DNA from 4 places in the Streptomyces araujoniae genome. Region 1 is predicted to be linked to each of the others. Evidence: riboswitches for the same ligand, from Rfam matches in the RefSeq annotation. Region 1 holds a riboswitch; each other region holds the start of a gene.
What was found. A riboswitch is a leader RNA that binds a small molecule or an ion and turns the genes downstream of it on or off. The one in region 1 is predicted to bind cyclic di-AMP.
Positions count from the first base shown of each region.

Region 2: it holds a riboswitch for cyclic di-AMP, as region 1 does, so the genes downstream of both, ACQ9ZG_RS32135 (transglycosylase SLT domain-containing protein) here and ACQ9ZG_RS21285 (C40 family peptidase) in region 1, are expected to answer to the same signal.
Region 3: it holds a riboswitch for cyclic di-AMP, as region 1 does, so the genes downstream of both, ACQ9ZG_RS29825 (LysM peptidoglycan-binding domain-containing M23 family metallopeptidase) here and ACQ9ZG_RS21285 (C40 family peptidase) in region 1, are expected to answer to the same signal.
Region 4: it holds a riboswitch for cyclic di-AMP, as region 1 does, so the genes downstream of both, ACQ9ZG_RS12205 (transglycosylase family protein) here and ACQ9ZG_RS21285 (C40 family peptidase) in region 1, are expected to answer to the same signal.

Region 1 is NZ_CP194070.1:4,925,495-4,929,696, reverse strand. Features, by position in the region: gene pcrA (DNA helicase PcrA) at 1-2,239, opposite strand, end outside; cyclic di-AMP (ydaO/yuaA leader) riboswitch at 2,509-2,675, shown strand; gene ACQ9ZG_RS21285 (C40 family peptidase) at 2,674-3,894, shown strand; gene ACQ9ZG_RS21280 (hypothetical protein) at 4,119-4,202, opposite strand, start outside.
Region 2 is NZ_CP194070.1:7,606,398-7,610,599, reverse strand. Features, by position in the region: gene ACQ9ZG_RS32140 (GMC oxidoreductase) at 1-759, opposite strand, end outside; gene ACQ9ZG_RS32135 (transglycosylase SLT domain-containing protein) at 918-1,757, opposite strand; cyclic di-AMP (ydaO/yuaA leader) riboswitch at 1,761-1,921, opposite strand; gene ACQ9ZG_RS32130 (FAD-dependent oxidoreductase) at 2,422-3,783, shown strand; gene ACQ9ZG_RS32125 (SpoIIE family protein phosphatase) at 3,838-4,202, opposite strand, start outside.
Region 3 is NZ_CP194070.1:6,997,336-7,001,537, reverse strand. Features, by position in the region: gene ACQ9ZG_RS29835 (STM4011 family radical SAM protein) at 1-138, shown strand, start outside; gene ACQ9ZG_RS29830 (SGNH/GDSL hydrolase family protein) at 165-992, opposite strand; gene ACQ9ZG_RS29825 (LysM peptidoglycan-binding domain-containing M23 family metallopeptidase) at 1,164-2,165, opposite strand; cyclic di-AMP (ydaO/yuaA leader) riboswitch at 2,169-2,329, opposite strand; gene ACQ9ZG_RS29820 (tyrosine-protein phosphatase) at 2,741-3,553, shown strand; gene ACQ9ZG_RS29815 (DUF6126 family protein) at 3,558-3,734, opposite strand; gene ACQ9ZG_RS29810 (helix-turn-helix domain-containing protein) at 3,844-4,202, opposite strand, start outside.
Region 4 is NZ_CP194070.1:2,882,962-2,887,163, reverse strand. Features, by position in the region: gene ACQ9ZG_RS12220 (cytochrome P450 family protein) at 1-716, shown strand, start outside; gene ACQ9ZG_RS12215 (hypothetical protein) at 720-881, opposite strand; gene ACQ9ZG_RS12210 (transglycosylase family protein) at 925-1,977, shown strand; cyclic di-AMP (ydaO/yuaA leader) riboswitch at 2,269-2,462, shown strand; gene ACQ9ZG_RS12205 (transglycosylase family protein) at 2,468-3,184, shown strand; gene eno (phosphopyruvate hydratase) at 3,543-4,202, shown strand, end outside.

The DNA of each region.
Region 1 (4,202 bases):
GGCCGGAGCGCGAGCGCGAGGAGGAGAGCGAGGACGTGATGCCCGAGGTGGGGCCGGCCGGGGCGGCCATCGGGCCCTTGCGCTTCCAGTCCAGGTGCGTTTCCGGGATCTCCTCCAGGAACCGCGAGGGCGGGTTGTACGAGGGCTGTCCCCAGGCGCTGCGCATGGCGGCCCGGGTCAGATAGAGCCGCTCGCGGGCGCGGGTGATGCCGACATAGGCGAGACGGCGCTCCTCCTCCAGCTCCTTGGTCTGGCCGAGGGCCCGCATGTGCGGGAAGACGCCGTCCTCCAGGCCGGTGAGGAAGACGACCGGGAACTCCAGGCCCTTCGCCGTGTGCAGGGTCATCAGCGTGATGACGCCGGAGCCGTCCTCGTCCTCGTCGGGGATCTGGTCGGAGTCGGCCACCAGCGCGACCTTCTCCAGGAACTCCGCGAGCGTGCCCGCGCCCTCCTCCTCGCCGCGCTCCTGCTCGAATTCGAGGGCGACGGCGGCGAGTTCCTGGAGGTTCTCGATACGGGTCTCGTCCTGCGGGTCCGTGGAGGCCTGGAGCTCGGCCAGATAGCCCGTGCGCTCCAGCACGGCTTCCAGCACGACGGCGGGCCCGGCGCCGGACTCGACGATCGTGCGCAGCTCCTCCATCAGCGTGTTGAACCGCTTGACGGCGTTGGAGGAGCGGGCCGCCATGCCGTACGCCTCGTCGACGCGGCGCAGCGCCTGCGGGAAGGAGATCTTCTCGCGCATCGACAGGGCGTCGATCATGGCCTCGGCGCGGTCCCCGATGCCGCGCTTGGGCACGTTGAGGATGCGGCGGAGCGGGACGGTGTCCTCGGGGTTGGCGAGGACGCGGAGGTAGGCCAGGACGTCCCGGACCTCCTTGCGCTCGTAGAACCGCACGCCGCCGACGACCTTGTAGGGCAGGCCGACCCGGATGAAGATCTCCTCGAAGACACGGGACTGGGCGTTGGTCCGGTAGAAGACGGCGACATCGCCCGCCTTGGCGTCGCCCTTGTCGGTGAGGCGGTCGATCTCGTCGGCGACGAACTGGGCCTCGTCGTGCTCGGTGTCCGCGACGTAGCCGGTGATGCGGGCGCCGGAGCCGGCGTTGGTCCAGAGGTTCTTCGGGCGGCGGCTCTCGTTGCGCTCGATGACGGCGTTGGCGGCGGAGAGGATCGTCTGTGTGGAGCGGTAGTTCTGCTCCAGGAGGATCGTCGTCGCGTCCGGGTAGTCCTCCTCGAACTGGAGGATGTTGCGGATGGTGGCGCCGCGGAAGGCGTAGATCGACTGGTCCGCGTCACCCACCACGCACAGCTCGGCGGGGGCGTCGGACGCCTCCCCGGAGGGGCCGACCAGCTCCCGAACCAGCGTGTACTGGGCGTGGTTGGTGTCCTGGTACTCGTCGACCAGGACGTGGCGGAAGCGGCGGCGGTAGTGCTCGGCCACGTCCGGGAAGGCCTGGAGGAGGTGGACTGTCGTCATGATGATGTCGTCGAAGTCCAGGGCGTTGGCCTCGCGCAGGCGGGCCTGGTAGAGCGTGTACGCCTGGGCGAGGGTCTTCTCGAAGCCGTCCGCCGCCTGTCCGGCGAAGGTCTCCTCGTCGATCAGCTCGTTCTTGAGGTTGGAGACCTTGGCGGTGAAGGACTTCGGCGGATAGCGCTTGGGGTCCAGGTCCAGATCGCGGCAGACCAGGGCCATCAGGCGCTTGGAGTCGGCGGCGTCGTAGATCGAGAACGACGAGGTGAAGCCGAGCTTCTTCGACTCGCGGCGCAGGATGCGGACGCACGCGCTGTGGAAGGTCATCACCCACATGGCGTTGGCGCGCGGGCCCACCAGCTGCTCGACGCGCTCCTTCATCTCGCCCGCGGCCTTGTTGGTGAAGGTGATCGCGAGGATCTGCCCCGGGTGGACCCCGCGCTCGGCCAGCAGGTGGGCGATGCGGTGGGTGAGCACCCGGGTCTTGCCGGAACCGGCCCCGGCGACGATGAGCAGCGGGCAGCCGGCGTGCACGACGGCGGCGCGCTGCTCGGTGTTCAGCCCGTCGAGCAGTGCGGCGGAGTCGATGACCGGGCGCGGGTGACCGTCCCGGTAGTACCCGTCCCGGGGAGGCGGGGGCGCGTCGAAGACGCCCTCGAAGAGTCCCTCCGGCACCGCTTCGGGTGCGTGCTCCTCGGGGGGCGGCGGCGGGCCGTCCTCCGCGGGCTGGAGGCCGGTCAGGAAGTTGTCGTCAAAGAGGCTGCTCATCGCCCTCCGAGTCTAGGGGGCCGCACCGACAACGTTCGGCCGAAGGCCGCAAGCGGCCACCGGCACGGGCGTCCGCCCCGTACGGACGGAGAGCGGACGTCCACGTTCCGTGAAGGAGCAGCCGGTCGGAGGGGGTGCAGGTTCCGGCCGGGGAGAAGGTCACGAAAATGTATCGGGCATATCGCTCATCCTCCTTCCCAGCGGCGGGCCGCGTTGGCTAGCGTGCTCGGTCAGGTGATCCGTAGCTCCCTGAGGCGAACCGCGTCTCACGGTCACCTCTGCCGAATCCGTGCTGCCCTCGCGGCGGTTCGGAACCGGGGACCCACACGCAGAACCGGGGTGAATCGGTCCGTGCCCGCGCAGGCGGACCGTAGGACAGCCTTCCGTTCCGTCCGAACCCGACAGCTAACCCGGTAGGCGGTCCACGGAAGGAGATGCCGGTCTTGGCATCGCATCGCAAGCCGCGTACGAAGGTGCGCACGACCACCCCCGCCGTCGGGTTCACGACGGCCGCGCTCGCCTCCGTGACGCTGCTCTCCACGCAGAACGCGACGGCGGCGCCCGCCGAGCCGAGGCCGGCCATCGAGGACGTGCAGAAGAAGGTCGACGAGCTGTACCGGCAGGCGGGCAGCGCGACCCAGCAGTACAACCGGGCGAAGGCCGCCTCCACCACCCAGCGGGCCAAGGTCGACACGCTGCTCTCCGACGTGGCGAAGCGGACCGAGCGGATCAACGAGGCGCGCCGGGAGCTGGGCGCCTACGCGGCCGCGCAGTACCGCACCGGCGGCATCGCGCCCACCGCGACCTTCTTCCTGGCGGACGACCCGCAGGGGTACTTCGACCAGAGCCGGCTGATGAGCCGGGCGACCGAGCGGCAGCAGAAGGCCGTCGACGACTTCCGCACGCAGCAGGCCGAGGCCTCGAAGAAGCGCGCGGAGGCCGTGAAGAGCCTGGAGAAGCTGACCGAGACGCAGACCGCGCTGCGCACCGGCAAGCAGACCGTGCAGACCAAGCTGGCCGAGGCCCGGGCGCTGCTGTCGCGGCTGACCGCCGAGGAGAAGGCGCGGCTGGCGGAGCTGGAGCGGAAGAAGGAGGCCGAGGCCCGGGAGAAGGCGGAGCGGCTGGCCGCCCGCCAGGCGGCCGAGGCCAAGGAGCGCGAGGCGGCGGAGAAGAAGGCCCGCGAGGAGGCCGCGAAGGAGTCCGCCGAGGCCGGTGGCTCCGGTTCTGGCTCCGGCAGCGGTACGGGGACGGGGACGAGCCCGGGGTCCGGTACGGGTACGGGGGCCGGGACGGGCAGCGGTTACGCGGCCAAGGCCGAGAAGGTGCTGGCCTTCGCCCGCGCCCAGATCGGGAAGCCGTACGTGTGGGGGGCGACGGGCCCGTCCTCGTACGACTGCTCGGGGCTGACCAAGGCGGCCTGGCGGGAGGCGGGGGTCACCCTGCCCCGGACCACCTGGGACCAGGTGAAGGTCGGCACCCGCGTCGCCACGTCGGACCTCCAGCCGGGTGACCTGGTCTTCTTCTACGACGACATCAGCCACGTCGGCATCTACAAGGGCGACGGGATGATGATCCACGCGCCGAAGCCGGGGGCGAACGTGCGCGAGGAGTCGATCTACTACATGCCGATCTACGGCAGCGTGCGCCCGGCGTAGCGCACGTCGGCCGGGGCGGGCCTCACGCCTCCCCGCCCCGGCCTATCGGGCTCCGGGAGCCTCTCGGGCCCCGGGAAGTTCTCAGGCCCCGGGCGCCGGGGACCCCAGGCCCCTCAGGCGCTCCTCAGGAGCCACCCGGGCCCCTTGGGCACCCCCAGATCCCTCAGGTCCCTCAGCCATCCCGGTCGCCCAGGCCCCTCAGTGCCCCTGGCCTCTCAGACCCCTCAGGTCCAGAGCGTGGCGATGAAGATGTTGGCGACCGTCAGTCCGCCGACCGCCGCGAACGCGCCCTTCTCGACCTTCTCCTG
Region 2 (4,202 bases), 2.7 Mb from region 1:
CGGTACGGTCCCGGCGGCCTCCTGCTTCATGTAGTCCCAGTCGTAGACGGCGGGGACGAAGAGGAAGGGGAAGCCGGCGCGCTGGGCGTGCTTCCGGCCGACCCTCGCGTACTGGTAGCAGTCGACCGTGTCGAACCAGGCGGGGTCGATGGTGGAGACCCCGAGGTCGGCGTTGGCCCGGGGGTAGTAGGTGCGGTACATCTCGCCGGCGTCCACCGTCGGGAGGACGGCGGCGAAGTTCTCCCGCTTCGGGGTGACGGCCATGCCGCCGTTGACCAGCGAGCCGCCGCCGACGCCACGCCCCTGGTAGACGGTGATGCCGGCGAACTCCTCGGCGTCCAGGATCCCGGTGTAGCGGTTGACCTGTCTGTCGATCGGGAAGCCGAGGAAGTTGCTCAGCGGCTGCTTGGTCCGGGTGCGCAGCCAGAACGAGCGGTCGTCGGGCCGGGTGGTGTTGGCGAAGATCTTGCCGTCCGCGCCCGGGGTGTCCCAGGCCATGCCCATCTCGACCATGTGCACGTCCGTACCGGCCTGGGCGAGCCGGAGCGCGGCCACCGAGCCGCCGTAGCCGGTGCCGACGACCAGCACCGGCACATGGGCTCCGGAGCCGATGGGGGCCGCCGCCGTACGGGGCGCGGCCCAGACCGGGGCGGTGGGCCCGGCGAGCGCCGCGACCCCCAGAAGAGAACCTGTTCCCGTGATGAAACGTCGACGGGAGACGCCTTTCGAGACGTCGTTGTGCTGGACAGTGTCGCCCATATGACCTACCTCACTCTCGGCAGAATGCAACAGGTTCTACTGCTGATCGCGTGGTAAGTCACGAGAAACTTGGGGGTAACTTCCCGGCACGCGAGAGGGGCCCCGGACCGTGCGGTCCGGGGCCCCTCGGGCTGTCGTACGCCGGGTGCGCCCGGTGATCAGTAGGCGCCGAAGACGTTGTCGATCGAGCCGTAGCGGTCCGCGGCGTAGTTGCACGCGGCGACGATGTTGGCGACCGGGTCGTAGCTGTCGGTCGAGGTGCCGGGCACGTGGTAGGCGCGGAAGGTCGGGTCGATGACCTGGAGCAGCCCCTTGGACGGGGTGCCCTTGGCCGCGTTGGAGTCCCAGTTGTTGATCGCGTTCGGGTTGCCCGAGGACTCGCGGATGATGTTGCGGTGGATGCCCTCGTAGCTGCCGGGGATGCCGTGCTGGGCCATGACCGCCAGCGACTCCTTGATCCAGCCGTCGAGGTCGTTGGTGTACGCGGTCGGGGCGGCGGCGGCCGGGGCAGCCTGGGCGGCGGGGGCGGCGGCACGCGCGGAGCGGTCGGCACGCTCGGCCGAGGCGGCGCGGTCGGCGGTCGGGGCCGACTTGCCGGCCTTTCCGGCCTTGGCGTCTGACGGGGCGGCAGCCTTGGCGCCGACGGTGAGGGTGATACCCGGGTGAATAAGGTGCGGGTTCTCCCCGATGACCTTCCGGTTGCCTTCGTAGAGCTTCTTCCAGCCGCCGCTGACGGAATAGTCGCGGGCGATCTTGGAAAGCGATTCGCCGGACACCACGGAATGCTTGGCGGGCGCGGCCTTCGTCACGGAATTCGCCTGGGCGGTCACGGAGACGGATGTTACGGCCTTTTCCGCGACGGACGGAGCGGGGGCGGCGGAGGCGGTGGTGGCGCCGAGGACGGGAAGGGCCAGAACGGCTCCACCCGTGGTCACGGCGGCGATGCCACGGCCCAGCGAGACGGACTTGGGACGGCGGTGCTTACCCGGTGCGGGCATGGGGAATTTCCTCTCCGGCGCCTACGGGGTGAGCTGTCGGGTTCAGACGGGAGATGTCTGGCCGCACGGGACGTGCGACTTCACCCCTAGCCGCTCCGGAGACCGGATCGGCGACTTACCTGGGTCCCCCGCTCCTGCCGTACGTGAGTGGGTTGCGGATTCCCGGACGGCGGCAGGATTCGGCGTTCCATCCGGATTGACCGTGACCGTAGGCGAAAAACATCGGGCGGAACAAGCCCCGAATTCCGGATCTTCTTTTTCCGCAAGATCGAATGAGCGGAATTCCCGGCCGGCCCGGTTCCGTCACGGCGTCAACTCTCTTCACGGAGAAGGGAACCGAACGCTCCGCTTCTGCGTCCGCACCCCCGGGACGTGACGCTCACCACTCCGGGCGGAGGCGGCCGGAACGGGTAAGGCCAAAGCGACCCAAGGCACCCAATGGCCCTTTTATGGAATTCGGTAATCAAAGACCCAAATCACCCATAACGACCCGAAGAAACGGACTTATCGGGCGGTTCCGTAGGGTGGGTCGGGAGCCTCACGCGGCCTTGGCTTACCGTGTGGGGTGGACACTAGTAAGCCCACCCTTACTTGCCGCGTACTCTGTAACCTGCCCGACCTGCCTGACCTGCCCGCGTTCGCCCGCCTTAAGGATCAACACGCCATGACACGCCCCGTCCGCGTCGCCATTGTCGGAGCCGGCCCCGCCGGTATCTACGCTGCGGACGCGCTGCTCAAATCCGAGGTCTGCCAGGACCCGGGTGTCTCGATCGACCTGTTCGAGCGCATGCCCGCTCCCTTCGGCCTGATCCGCTACGGAGTGGCCCCCGACCACCCCCGGATCAAGGGCATCGTCAAGGCGCTGCACCAGGTGCTGGACAAGCCGCAGATCCGTCTCTTCGGCAACGTCAGCTACCCGAACGACATCGACCTGGACGACCTGCGCTCCTTCTACGACGCGGTGATCTTCTCCACCGGCGCCGAGGCCGACCGGGCGCTGGACATCCCCGGCATCGGGCTGGACGGCTCCTACGGCGCGGCCGAGTTCGTCTCCTGGTACGACGGCCACCCCGAGGTCCCGCGCACCTGGCCGCTGACCGCCGAGAAGGTCGCCGTCCTCGGCGTCGGCAACGTGGCGCTGGACGTGGCCCGGGTGCTGGCCAAGACGGCGGACGAGCTGCTGCCGACCGAGATCCCGGACAACGTGTACCAGGGCCTCAAGGCGAACAAGGCGCTGGAGGTGCATGTGTTCGGGCGGCGTGGCCCGGCGCAGGCCAAGTTCAGCCCGATGGAGCTGCGGGAGCTGGACCACTCCCCCAACATCGAGGTCATCGTCAACCCCGAGGACATCGACTACGACGAGGGCTCCATCGCCACCCGGCGGGAGAACAAGCAGGCCAACATGGTCGCGCAGACCCTGGAGAACTGGGCGATCCGCGATACCGGCGACCGTCCGCACAAGCTCTTCCTGCACTTCTTCGAGTCCCCGGTCGAGATCCTCGGCGAGGACGGCAAGGTCACCGCGCTGCGCACCGAGCGCACCGAGCTGGACGGCACCGGCAACGTCCGGGGCACCGGCAGGTTCACCGACTGGGAGATGCAGAGCGTCTACCGGGCCGTCGGCTACTACTCGGAGGAACTGCCCAAGCTCCCCTTCGACGTGGCCTCCGGCACGGTCCCGCACGAGGCGGGCCGGGTCGTCTCCGGCGACGAGCACATGGCCTCGGTCTACGTCACCGGCTGGATCAAGCGCGGCCCGATCGGTCTGATCGGCCACACCAAGGGCGACGCCAACGAGACGGTCGCCTGCCTCCTGGAGGACCTCGCCGCCGGACGGCTGCCCGAGCCGGCGACGCCCGCCCCGGAGGCCGTGGAGGCCTTCCTGGAGAGCCGGAACGTCCGCTACACGACGTGGGAGGGCTGGCACCGGCTGGACGCCCACGAGCAGGCGCTCGGCGCGGCCCAGGGCCGTGAGCGGATCAAGGTCGTGGAGCGCGAGGGCATGCTGGACGCCTCGGGCGCGTGATCCTCACGGCACCGGCCCCGTACGGGCACCTGACCTGTACGGGGCCGGTGCCCGTCAGGCCGGGTCCGGGGTGCTCCTCGCGCCGCCGGGACCCGGCCCGCGGAAGGTCCGCCACAGGCCGGGCGGGGCGGTTCCGGGAGCCGGTGGCGGCGGCTTCCGCGGCGGGTGCGTCCAGCGGGCCGCCAGCAGCAGGGCGATGTCGTCGGGGCGGTCCGTGGCCTGCCGGGCCTCCCCGATCACCCGGTTCGCGGTCTCGGCCAGCGGCGCGGAGCCGACCCCCTCGATCGTGGCGCGCAGCCGTTCGATGCCCTCGTCGATGTCGGTCCCGGGGCGCTCGATGAGCCCGTCGGTGAAGAGGGCCAGCATGGCGCCGGGTGCGAGGGTCAGCTCGGTGACCGGGTAGGTCGCCTGCCCGTCGA
Region 3 (4,202 bases), 2.1 Mb from region 1:
TACGACGTCTTCGCGGGCGGTGTGCTGGAGCGGATACCGGCCGGGCCGGGCGGGGGCCCGGCGCCGGACGGACCCCTGGTCCCGGGCCCGACCCGGCGTACGCTCCCCCTGCTGAACCCTGAGCCCCTGAATCCCTGAGAACCCGAGCCCCTGGGCACCTGCTGCTACAGCGGCAGCAGGTCCGGGCGCTTGGCCTCGACGTGGTCGCCGGACGACTCGCCGCGCAGCCGCCGCCCGATCCACGGCACGAGGTACTCCCGCGCCCACTGGATGTTGTCGCGCCCCTCGTGGAAGGTGCTGCGCTGGGCCTGCGGCGGCCAGGGCTGGTCCGGGTCGGCCGGGACGTCGTGGCCGAGGACCTGGGCGGCGCGCAGCGCGACCCGGGTGTGGCCCTCGGGCGAGAGGTGGAGCCGGTCGGCGTCCCAGGCGCGCCGGTCCTGCACCGAGCGCAGCGACCACAGGTCGAGCACCGGGCAGCGGTAGCGGTCCGCGATGGCCCGGAGGTGGACGTTGTACGTGGCGATCTTGCCCCGCATATGGCGCAGCACCGGGACGCCCCGGGTGTCGAAGCCGGTGGTGATCATGACGGAGCCGACCGCCTCGGTCAGCTCCGCGACGGCCTTCTCGTACCGCTCGGCCAGGTCGTCGGGGTCGGTGCCGGGCCGGATGATGTCGTTGCCGCCCGCGCAGAAGCTGACCAGGTCGGGGGCCAGCTCCTTGGCGCGGGGGATCTGCTCCTCGACGATCTGGTCGAGGAGGCGTCCGCGTACGGCGAGATTGGCGTAGCGGAAATTCCCGTGCCGGGTCTCGTCCGGGTTCGTCGCCGCGTCGGGGGCGGGGAGCCGGTCGGCGAGGAGAACCGCGAACCGGTCCGCCCAGCCGACAAAGGTGCCGTCGGGGCCGGGGTCTCCGACGCCTTCGGTGAAACTGTCCCCGATCGCCGCGTACGACCCGATGGTGTTCTGCTGCTGGGTTCTCGAATCGTCTGCCACAAGCACATATCCTGCACCGTTCAATGTGACCTACGCGACCGTAATACGGGGTTGACGGGTGGTGACATAGACCACCCGGTCTGATTTGGGTAAAGCCGGAATAAGTAGAGGGCGGTGTGCCACAGCACACCGCCCTCGATCACTTCACGCCCGGTGCGGGCCGCCCTCGGGTCAGAGGGAGACGCCGTGCTGGCGCAGGTAGGCGACCGGGTCGACGTCCGAGCCGTAGCTCGGGCCGGTGCGGACCTCGAAGTGGAGGTGCGGACCGGTGGAGTTGCCGGTGGAGCCGGAGAGGCCGATCTGCTGGCCGCCGGTGACGGTCTGGCCGGTGGAGACGTTCAGCGAGGACTGGTGGGCGTACTGGGAGTACATGCCGTCCGCGTGGCGGATGACGACCTCGTTGCCGTACGAACCGCTCCAGCCTGCCGAGACCACGGTGCCCGGGCCGATGGCGCGGACGGGGGTGCCGGAGGCGGCGCGGAAGTCGGCACCGGTGTGGTAGCCGCTGGACCAGCTGGAGCCGGAGGCGCGGTACTGGGTGGTGACCTGGGCGCTGTCCAGCGGGGCGGTCCAGCCGGAGCCGGTGGACTGCGAGGCGCCGGTCTGGGTGGTGGCACCGCTCCGCTTCTGCGCGGCGTCCGACTCGTCGGCCGAGATGGTGTCGCCCTTGGGCGCCTGCTCGGCCTTCTTCGGCGCGGCCTTGGGGGCGGCCTTCTTCTCGGCCTTCGGGGCGGACCTGGGCGCCGGGGCGGCCTTCTTGGCCTCGGAGGGCGCGGCGGAGCCGGCGGCCTTGGCGCCGAGGGTGAGCTTCATGCCCGGGAAGATCAGGCTGGGGTTCTCGCCGACGGTGGAGCGGTTGTCCTGGTACAGCTTCTGCCAGCCGCCCTTGAGCTGGTGCTCGGCGGCGATCTTCGCGAGGTAGTCGCCGGAGACGACGGAGTACGTCTTCGGGGCGGCCTTCGCCTTGGCGGGCGCGGCCTGCGGGGCGGCGGCCGGCACGACCGCGGCCGTGGCGGCGGCGGGCTTGACGGCCGGGGCGGCCTTCTCCGCTGCGTGGGCGCCGGTGGCGCCGATCAGCGGGAGGGCGAGTACGGCGCCGCCGGTGCCCGCGGCGAGGACGCCGCGGGTGATCGGGCCGGACTTGGGACGGCGGTGCTTACCCTGTGCGGGCATGGGGAAGTTCCTCTCCGGCGCCTGCGAGGTGAGCTGTCGGGTTCGGGCTGGAGATGCCCGGCCGCTGGATGGCGGCTTCACCCCTAGCCGGTCCGGATCGCTCCGGGCCGGCGGCTTACCTGGTTCCCCCGCTCCTGCCACACGTGAGTGGGTGGGTGCGAATTCCGGGCGGCGGCAGGATTAGGCGGTCCGTCCGGATTGACGGTGACCGTAAACGAGTCAGGACGACGGGAACAAGCCGTCGGTTGCCTCCCGGAATCATCGATTCAATTCCGCCCCGGATTTCCCGTCACACTCCGTGGATTACGGATCTTGGCTTTCCGTACGGATCCCGGGAAAACGACCGGGCTCCGTCGCCACGGTCCGTCACGGATATGATCCCGCTCACCTAGGGAATCCCATCTCCCCCATTAGCGGGGCATGTTCTGCGAAATGCACCAATACGGACATGCCGTCGGCACCACTTCTGACACTCCGTCATCCGGCCCATGATTTTCGGCCGAATCGATGTCGTATCGTCACAGGAGCGCCCTCGCCGGAGAGCCGCGCCGACGCCAGAGACTTCAGGAGCCACCGTGACGCAGCAGGTGCCGCAGGTCCCGCCGACCGAGACCGCACTGAACGGAGTCCGCAACTTCCGCGACGTGGGCGGGCTCCCCACCACGGACGGGCGGCGCACCGCCTTCGGCCGGCTCTACCGCAGCGGCCACCTGGCACACGCCACCGCCGAGGACGCGGCCTTCCTCTCCGGGCTCGGGCTGCACACCGTCTTCGACTTCCGCAACTCCGCCGACCACCAGCTCGACGGATACGACATCGAGTTGGCCGGTGTCCGCAATGTCAGCATTCCGCTCTCGGATCCGGCCGACGGAGCCGAGTTCTGGCGGCTGGTGCGCGACGGGAACATCGAGCAGCTGCGCTCGATCCTGGCCGGCGGCAAGGGCACCGAGCGGATGCTCCACATGTACCGCGCGACCATCGTGGACCGCACCGCCGAGCACAGCCGCGTCCTCCACGCCCTGGCGGAGGACAGCGTTCCGGCCCTGATGCACTGCGCGGCGGGCAAGGACCGGGCGGGGCTGTCGATCGCGGTCTCGCTGCTCGCGGTCGGCGTCGAGCGCGAGGCGATCGAGGCGGACTACCTCAAGTCCAACGACCCGCACCGCCGGTACAAGGTGAAGCGCACGGACATGTCCGCGACGGGGATGTCCCCCGAGGTGATGGAGCTGCTCAACCCGCTCTTCGGGGCCCAGTCCTCCTACCTCGCGGCGGCGTTCACGGCCATCGACGAGACCTGGGGCTCGACGGACCGCTATCTCTCGGAGGGACTGGGCGTCTCCGCCGCCACCCGGGAGCGGCTGCGCGAGCGCCTGCTCGACCAGGGCTGAGCGGCTACTCCGCGCCCGCCACCATGAAGAGCAGGTAGAGGAAGGCCGCGATCACATGGCCGACCACCAGGTAGGCGATGAGGCGGATCACCAGACCGCGCGGCATCCGGCGCTCCTGCGCGTCCTTCGTGGCCTTAGGCCGCCGGGGACTCAGCGGGTCGTAGTGTTCGGAATCGGACATGACGGTCCTCTCTGCCGGTCTCACGGCCGGTGGGTACGAAGGGTCCGGAGGTACGGGGGTCCGGAGCGCGGAGGTCCGCAGGTGTGCGGGGCCGCGGTGGTACGCGGGGTCAGCGCGCGTGGAGGGCGTTGCCGAGGCACAGCTCGGCCGCGGGGCTCTGGAGCAGGGAGTGGACGAAGAGCAGCTCCGCCCCGCCGCGGTCCAGGGCCGCGATCCGGTGCGGGGTGAGCGAGTCGAAGTGGGCGCTGTCGCCCGGGTCCAGATCGTGCACGGTCTCCCCCAGCGCGACCCGCAGCCGTCCGCCGACGACGTACAGCCACTCCTCACCGGGGTGCACGCGGACCAGGTCGCCCTGGGCGCCGTACGGGACACGGACCCGCAGCGCCTGCATGGCGCGGCCGGGGCTGCCGGCCCGGCGGTACATCCAGCCGTCGGCCTCGGCGCCCTCGAAGGCTCCGCCCCGGATGA
Region 4 (4,202 bases), 2.0 Mb from region 1:
TGGCGCGGTCGGTGAAGAAGATGCGCGGCTATCTCGCCGAACTCATCCACCGGAAGCGGGAGAACCCCGGCGACGACCTGATCTCCGGGCTGATCCGGGCCAGCGACCACGGCGAGCACCTCACCGAGAACGAGGCCGCGGCGATGGCGTTCATCCTGCTCTTCGCCGGGTTCGAGACGACGGTCAATCTGATCGGGAACGGTACGTACGCCCTGCTGCGCCATCCCGAACAGCGCGCCCGGCTCGAAGAGTCGCTGGCAGCCGGCGAGAGTGCGCTGCTGGCCACCGGGATCGAGGAGCTGCTCCGGTTCGACGGGCCGGTGGAGCTGGCGACCTGGCGGTACGCCACCGAGGCGCTGACGCTCGGCGGGCAGGAGATCGCGGCCGGGGATCCGGTGTTGGTGGTGCTGGCGGCGGCGGACCGGGACCCGGAGCGGTTCACGGATCCGGACACGCTCGATCTGTCACGGAGTGACAATCAGCATCTCGGCTACGGTCACGGAATCCATTACTGCCTGGGAGCGCCGCTGGCCCGGCTGGAGGGCCAGGCGGCGGTCGCGACGCTGCTGAAACGCCTTCCTGGCCTGCGACTTGCGGCAGAACCTGCCGATTTGCGCTGGCGCGGCGGGCTCATCATGCGTGGACTGCGCACGCTGCCGGTGCAGTTCGAGCCGGGACGCCGGCTCGGGGAAGGTGACACGCTGTCACCTCTGTGACTTTCACGTGATCTGCGCTGCACCGACTTGTGACATGCGTTCGAGTCCCGCTAGGTTCACGGTTCGACGCGTCGGCCGGCCGTTCACCGTTGGCCCGTCCGTCACTTGCGCAACCTGCGCCACGCGCACGCGCAACGGCTCCACGCCCACGCGCATCAGCTTCATGCTCCTCAGTTCCTGCTTGTCAGTCGCACGGAAGGCAAACTCCATGGGCTCCGCGAACGGCAGACACCGCCGCCCTCGTCAGGCACCCGCCATCGTCGTCGCCGCAGGGGTGACCGGATCGGCCATCGCTCTTCCGCTCCTCGGCGCGACCGGCGCACACGCGGCCGACGCCACCACCTGGGACCGGGTCGCGGAGTGCGAGAGCGGCGGCATGTGGAGTGCCGACCTCGGCAACGGCTACTACGGCGGGCTCCAGTTCTCGCAGGAGACCTGGTCGGCGTACGGAGGCACCGCCTACGCGGAGCGGGCCGACCTCGCCAGCCGCTCGCAGCAGATAGCCGTCGCGGAGAAGGTCCTGGCGGACAAGGGTCCGCAGGCGTGGCCGAGCTGCGCGGTCATCTCGGGCCTCGCGGTGGACGGCAGCCTGCCCGGCGTCGACCCCGGTACGACGCCCTCCGCCGACCCCACCCAGGACCCGACGACCGCTCCGGCGGACGAAGCGGATGAAAAGGGTGAAGCGGGAGAGTCCGGTGAAAAGGATTCAACTGGCGTGGGCGGTAAGCCCGGCAGCACCGGCACGGGCGAGAAGGGGGACGGGACGGGCGGCGGCAGCGATGCGCTCGACCCCTCCGGTGAGTCTTCCGCCCCGCCCGCCACCGGGAAGACCGGGAAGGCCGGTGAGGCCGGTTCCCCCGACGCCTCCCGGCCCTCCATCCCCGACCGCTCCGGCGGCGGCAAGCACCGGGGCGCCCCGGCTCCCGAGGAGACCGGGGCGGTGGGCGAGGACGGCCCCCGTGAGTCCGGCCGGCACGCCTCGCGGGGTGCGGGCGACGCGCGGGACGGCGGCGCGGTCGCCGGGGGCGGGTACACCGTGCAGCCCGGCGACAACCTCTGGGCCATCGCTGACGCACAGGAACTTCCCCAGGGGTGGACCGGCCTGTACGAGGCCAACAAGGACATTCTGGGCTCCGACCCGGACCTGATCCTTCCCGGCCAGAGCCTGGACCTGGGGCTGGGCGAGGACGCTGCGGAAGGTGCCGGTGCGGCGGCCGGCGAGACCGCCGACGAGGCCGCCGAGGCGCCTGCCGCCAACTGATCGAACCCGGCGAAACACCTCAAAATCGAGGGCAGTTCAGAGGCCTATGTCCACTTATGCGTAAGTGAGACATGGGTCTCTTTGCTTCAACTGGCACGTCATGGCCGCCCGCTCGGCGGAGATCCCCTCCGACCTGCGGAAACGGCCCGTCAAGGTCAGGCGGTAAGCCTCGATTGGGGCGCTATGTCCGTCTTTGAATGTCGGGGTTGCCTGTGTTTACGGTCGGAGCCGCTCGCACCGCGGGCCCCGTCGACCGTCACGCCGAATCCTGCCGTCGGTCGGAGGGAACAGACGCGTAAAGCGCCGTAGGCAGGAGCGGGGGACCCAGGTAGGCCGCCGGGTCCGCACGGCCTCGTCGACGTCCAGGACGGAGACGGGAACGTACGGGACCGGCTTGGGGTGAAGCCGCGCGCAAGGTCGCGCGGCCGGGCAACTCATCAGTCCGAACCCGACAGCTCACCTCGTAGGCGTCGGTGAGGAGATTCGTTCCATGCTGCTGAACAGCAAGGGCAAGCACCGCCGCCCGTCCAAGGCCACCCGTCTCGCCACCCTGGTCGGCGTCACCGGTGCCGCCGTGGCCGTCCCGCTGATGGGCGCCACCAACGCCTCCGCCGCCTCCGTCTCCACCTGGGACGCCGTCGCCCAGTGCGAGTCCGGTGGCAACTGGTCCATCAACACCGGCAACGGCTACTACGGCGGGCTGCAGTTCTCGCAGTCCAGCTGGGCCGCCGCCGGCGGTACGCAGTACGCCCCGCGCGCCGACCTGGCCACCAAGGGCCAGCAGATAGCCACCGCCGAGCGCCTGCTCGACATGCAGGGTCCGGGCGCCTGGGCCTGCGCCGGTGCCGGCGGTCTCACCAACGACGGCGTGGACCCGGGCGTGAGCACCGGCTCCGGCCAGTCCACCGCCAAGACGCAGAAGGCGCAGCCCGAGCGCAAGGCCGAGCAGCCCACCACGCGCAGCGAGCAGCGCACCGCCCCGGCCGCCCCCAAGGCCGAGAGCTCCAAGAAGACCGTCACCACGCCGACCGGCAAGAAGGTCAAGAAGGGCGACGGCGAGTACAAGGTCGTGGCCGGTGACACCCTGAGCAAGATCGCTCAGAAGGAAGGCGTCAAGGGCGGCTGGAGCAAGCTCTTCAAGCTCAACGACGACATCGTCCAGGACGCGGACCTGATCTACCCGGGTCAGCAGCTGCACCTGAAGTAACCGCAGCGTCTCCTCCCCGGAGGGAGGGGGTCCGGCGGCACCCTCCCTCGCACGGCTCCCCGGCCCGGCGCGCTACTCCCCCCGTGCGCGCCGGGCCGGGGCATGTCCGTGTGGGGGGCCCGCGTTCCCGGGGTCCGAGGGGCTCCTCCGGCCGGGGATGCGTTCACCTCTTGTCGGCAGCGCTTATTACCGGCCAGTAGATTTCTGGAGTTTTGTCCCGTCATGCGGGTCCTTGGGTCCTTTTTCGTCCCAGGAGGCGGGCGGTCGGCCGACTGACGCGGCCGGGCCGGTTAGGCTCGTGTCGCAAGGCCACAGTGACCCTGCACAACCAGTGTCATATCCCAGAAGGAGATGCCTCGTGCCGTCCATCGACGTCGTCGTAGCCAGGGAAATCCTCGACTCCCGGGGCAACCCCACGGTCGAGGTCGAGGTCGGCCTCGACGACGGCAGCACCGGCCGTGCTGCTGTTCCGTCCGGCGCCTCCACCGGTGCGTTCGAGGCCATCGAGCTTCGCGACGGTGACCCCAACCGCTACCTGGGCAAGGGTGTCGAGAAGGCCGTCCTCGCCGTCATCGAGCAGATCGGCCCGGAGCTGGTCGGCTACGACGCCACCGAGCAGCGCCTCATCGACCAGGCGATGTTCGACCTGGACGCCACCGAGAACAAGGCCTCGCTCGGCGCGAACGCCATCCTCGGCGTCTCGCTCGCCGTCGCCCACGCCGCCTCCGAGGCATCCGACCTGCCGCTCTTCCGCTACCTCGGCGGCCCGAACGCGCACCTGCTGCCCGTTCCGATGATGAACATCCTGAACGGCGGCTCGCACGCCGACTCCAACGTGGACATCCAGGAGTTCATGATCGCGCCGATCGGCGCGGAGTCCTTCTCCGAGGCCCTGCGCTGGGGCGCGGAGGTCTACCACACGCTGAAGAAGGTCCTCAAGACCAAGGGCCTGTCCACCGGACTCGGTGACGAGGGCGGCTTCGCCCCGAACCTGGAGTCCAACCGCGCCGCCCTGGAC